One region of the Pseudomonas sp. S2_H10 genome, then DNA from elsewhere that is predicted to be linked to it. Evidence: riboswitches for the same ligand, from Rfam matches in the RefSeq annotation. Region 1 holds a riboswitch; the other holds the start of a gene.
What was found. Region 1 has a riboswitch for cobalamin ahead of cobW (cobalamin biosynthesis protein CobW). Riboswitches for the same ligand answer to the same signal wherever they lie in the genome.

Region 1 (2,199 bases):
CCAATAGGCGATGCCGCCGTGCAGCGAGATCAGGATCACCTTGGCGTGACGCAGCACTTCATCGACGTACAAGTCGACCGAGGCATGGTTCTGCACCTGCATCGGGTTGGCCAGGCGCACGCTCGGGTAATCCTCGGGCAACTGCTGCGCCGCTTCGGCGAGCAGCGCCAGGCTGGAATCGCCGCTGCACAGGACCACCAGCTCGGCGGGGGTTTGTCCAAGGTCGGCAATGTTGTCATCCGACACGAAACCGCCGGGCTGGGTCCTGAGCAGGTGCATGGCTTACACGCTGAGCGCGGCGCGCAGTTGCGCTTCGAGCGCGGCGGCGTCGAGTTCCTGGCCGATCAGCACCAGGCGGGTGACGCGCGCTTCTTCGGCGCCCCACTGACGGTCGAAGTGCTTGTCGAAACGCGTGCCCACGCCCTGGATCAGCAGACGCATCGGTTTGTTCGGGATCGCGGCGAAGCCTTTGACGCGCAGGATGCCGTGCTGCACCACCAGTTGGGTCAACGCGTCCAGCAGCAGGCTTTCGTCGGCTTGCGGCAGCTCGATGGAGATCGAATCGAAGGCGTCGTGATCGTGGTCGTCATGATCGTCGTCGCCATCGTGATGATGGTCGTGGTGACTGTGGCGGCTGTCGATGTGTTCTTCGGAACCGGCACCCAGGCCGATCAATACGTCCAGCGGCAGGCGACCGCTGCTGGCTTCGACGATTTTCACCGCTGGCGGCAATTCTTCGGCGACTTCCAGGCGCACCCGGGCCAGGTCTGCCGGGTTGATCAGGTCGGTTTTGTTGAGGATCACCAGGTCAGCGCTGGCCAGTTGGTCGGCAAACAGTTCGTGCAGTGGCGATTCGTGGTCCAGGTTGGGGTCGAGTTTGCGCTGGACGTCGACCTGGTCCGGGAAGGCGGCGAAGGTACCGGCGGCGACGGCCGGGCTGTCGACCACGGTGATTACCGCGTCGACCGTGCAGGCGCTGCGGATTTCCGGCCACTGGAAGGCTTGCACCAGCGGCTTGGGCAGCGCCAGGCCGGACGTTTCGATCAGGATGTGATCGAGATCGCCGCGACGGGCCACCAGTTCACGCATCACCGGGAAGAATTCTTCCTGGACGGTGCAGCACAGGCAGCCGTTGGCCAGCTCATAGACACGGCCGCTGGCTTCTTCTTCGGTGCAACCGATGGAGCACTGCTTGAGGATTTCGCCGTCGATGCCCAACTCGCCGAATTCGTTGACGATCACCGCGATTCGGCGACCCTGGGCGTTGTCGAGCATGTGCCGCAGCAGCGTGGTTTTACCCGAGCCGAGAAAGCCGGTGACGATGGTGACGGGAAGTTTGGCCAGTGTTTTCATCGGATGCCCTATGGCTTAGGTGGCGGGCATACGGGACGACAACCGGCAACGCGGAGGCGCGTGCCTGAAGAGTTCGCCACCGGATCACCCCGCCCGGTTGAAAGTGAGAATCTGTGTCGAGGCAGGTCTCCTGGCTGACGGTGTGCCGGCCTTGAGCCTGGCATTCGCTGCGCCTTCCCGCCGGCCTCATGGATTGAGCCAGCAGTGGCGTGGCAACGAACATCACCGTTCACAGTTGCGGGGGCAGCCGCGGCATTGACCGCGTTCCCTTCTTAGCTTCGACAAACGCCGAAGAACCTCGAAAGCGCAAGGCTACGCATGGTATTGGGGCGGGTCAATGTCCGCTTGAAATCAGTGGTGAGCCCTTCGCGAGCAGGCTCGCTCCCACAGGGGATCGCGTTCCAATGTGGGAGCGAGCCTGCTCGCGATGAAGGCGACTCGGTCTTCAGTTGAGAACCCCTGCCAATTGACGCCCAACCCCCGCCCATGCTCTCCTACGCATCTTGTTACGGGTGCCCTTCACAGGGTGAAACGGGAAACCGGTGAATCATGTGCTTTACTCCAAAGCCATGTCAGTCCGGTGCTGCCCCCGCAACGGTAAGCGAGCGAAGCATCAGATCCACTGTGCCATCACGGCATGGGAAGGTGATGCTTACAGGTTCAGGCCCAGGCCTTTGCCCCTCGTGAGCCCGGAGACCGGCCCGCAACACAAAGTGACCAGTACGATCACTGAAACAACAAACCCGCGGTGGGCGGGCGCTGTTTGAAACCCTGCGCGCCTGGTCGTGCAGGGTTTTGCATGCGCTCTTATTCCCCGCTGACAGACCAGAGGGAAACGCCATGTCG
Region 2 (2,199 bases), 1.9 Mb from region 1:
TCAGGCTGCCTTCGAGCAGTTGCGCGTGGCGCAGCGTGCCGACGCGATTGGCCAGCACGCCGGCGAACGGCAGGTCCGGCTGATAACGCGCCAGCCCCAGAGCGAGTGCGCCAAAGGTCTGGGCCATGGCGGTGCCATCGATCACACCCAGCACCGGCACACCGAAATGCCGCGCCAGGTCGGCGCTCGACGGCGTACCGTCGAACAGCCCCATGACGCCTTCGATCAGGATCAGATCGGCTTCAGCGGCGGCTTCCCACAACAGGCGGCGACTCTCCTGCTCGCCGACCATCCACATGTCCAGTTGATACACCGGTGCACCGCTGGCGCGCTCGAGGATCATCGGATCGAGAAAATCGGGGCCGCACTTGAACACGCGAACCTTGCGCCCCTGATTGCGGTGCAATCGGGCCAAGGCGGCGGTGACGGTAGTCTTGCCCTGGCCGGAAGCCGGCGCGGCAATCAGTACCGCGGGACATTGACGAGGGCTATTCATAGAGTGCGGCTCACAGCTCGACGCCTTTCTGCGCTTTGATCCCGGCCTGGAAGGCGTGTTTGATAACGCCCATTTCGGTGACGGTGTCGGCCATCTCGATCATTTCCGGCTTGGCGGCACGACCGGTGACCACCACGTGCTGCATCGGCGGCCGGGCCTGCAAGTCGCTGAGCACCTGATCGAGGTCGAGGTAGCCGTGCTTGAGGGCGATGTTCAACTCGTCGAGCACCACCAGACCGATGGACGGGTCGCGCAACAGCTGCTGCGACACAGCCCAGGCAGCTTCGGCGGCGGCGATGTCGCGCTGGCGATCCTGGGTTTCCCAGGTAAAACCTTCGCCCATCACATGAAAACGCACCTGCTCGGGGAAGCGTCGGAAGAACAACTCTTCGCCCGTGCTGTTGCGGCCCTTGATGAACTGCACCACGCCGCATTGCATGCCGTGCCCCATGGCGCGGGCAAGCATGCCGAAAGCCGAACTGCTCTTGCCCTTGCCGTTGCCGGTCAGCACCAGCAACAGGCCACACTCGTTCGGGGAATTGGCGATGCGCTCGTCGATCACGGCTTTTTTGCGCTGCATGCGCGCCAGGTGGCGTTCGTCACGATCGGGGGTATCAGTCATGGGGGAGCTCTCCGTTGAGGCAGGAATAACGGCGGGCAGGCACAAGAATAGAAGGCAACAAGCCTGGCATCGCCCACCGTGATGCCGCTGGATGAATCAGGCCGGTCTCCGGGCTCATGAGTGGCCGCGGGGCCAGACTGTGCGCCTTCCCGCATCGAATCGACACAGTGGCATAGACACAGCTTTCACTCATTTACCGTTGCGGGGGCAGCGCCGGAATTGCAGGCCTTCGACCAACAGAAGGACTCGCTCACCGGCTTCCCTGTTTCACTCTGTCGACCCAAGTCACAGAGCACCTGAAACAAGCCGCGAAGGTTAGAGGGTTGGGGGTGGAGCGTCAATTAAAGCCGGGCGGCCAGCGGCCGAATAACTGTCGTCAATCAAAAAACTGACGTCAATCTTGTGCCTCGCCCTCAGCAGTGATATCAAAGAGCCACAACCTCACAACACAATAACAAGGGTGAGCCCATGCAAGGCATGATCATCAGCAATCCAAAGCTGGAATTCCTGCGCCCGGTGCTCGAGCGCTGGTTCGAATGCATCGACCGCTACAACGCCGTTCGCGGTGATGGCGACACACCCTACTGGCACGACGAAAAAGCCAATCTCGGACTGCTGTCCGCCGCCGCCTGGATGGCCGAGATGGTCACGCTGCAACAGACGCCCACCCGCAAACAGACCGAAGAAGGCGAACGCAACAGCCGCGCCGACCTGCTCCTCGCCTCGGCCGAAACCCGCGCCTACATCCAGACCAGCCAGCGCTGGCCACGGGTCAACAGCCTCAACCTGACCCAGGCCCTGCTCGACATCGCCAGCGATGCGAAGCGCCTGAGCCACGCCAGCGACCTGAAACTCGGCTGCCTGTTCGTCGCCCCGCAAAAGGCCCAGCAAGGCGCAACACCGGAAGAACTGCAGGACATGGTCGACGACCTGCAAAAGGAACACACCTGCGCGGTCGCCTGGTATTTCCCGTATGCCTACCGCAAGTTGCGCAACGAAGCCGGCAACTATCACCCAGGCATTGCCGTGCTGTTCAAGGAAGCACGCGGCTAAGGGTTGAACCATCGCACGGCAACGCTTC

Region 2: another riboswitch for cobalamin. It lies ahead of cobO (cob(I)yrinic acid a,c-diamide adenosyltransferase); the one in region 1 lies ahead of cobW (cobalamin biosynthesis protein CobW).

Annotation. Positions count from the first base shown of each region.
Region 1 covers NZ_CP162754.1:745,354-747,552, forward strand. The annotation lists gene cobN (cobaltochelatase subunit CobN) at 1-279, opposite strand, end outside; gene cobW (cobalamin biosynthesis protein CobW) at 283-1,353, opposite strand; cobalamin riboswitch at 1,457-1,669, opposite strand; cobalamin riboswitch at 1,847-2,072, shown strand; gene AB4O16_RS03315 (CbtB domain-containing protein) at 2,194-2,199, shown strand, end outside.
Region 2 covers NZ_CP162754.1:5,579,583-5,581,781, reverse strand. The annotation lists gene AB4O16_RS25155 (cobyrinate a,c-diamide synthase) at 1-496, opposite strand, end outside; gene cobO (cob(I)yrinic acid a,c-diamide adenosyltransferase) at 507-1,118, opposite strand; cobalamin riboswitch at 1,201-1,433, opposite strand; gene AB4O16_RS25145 (hypothetical protein) at 1,587-2,171, shown strand.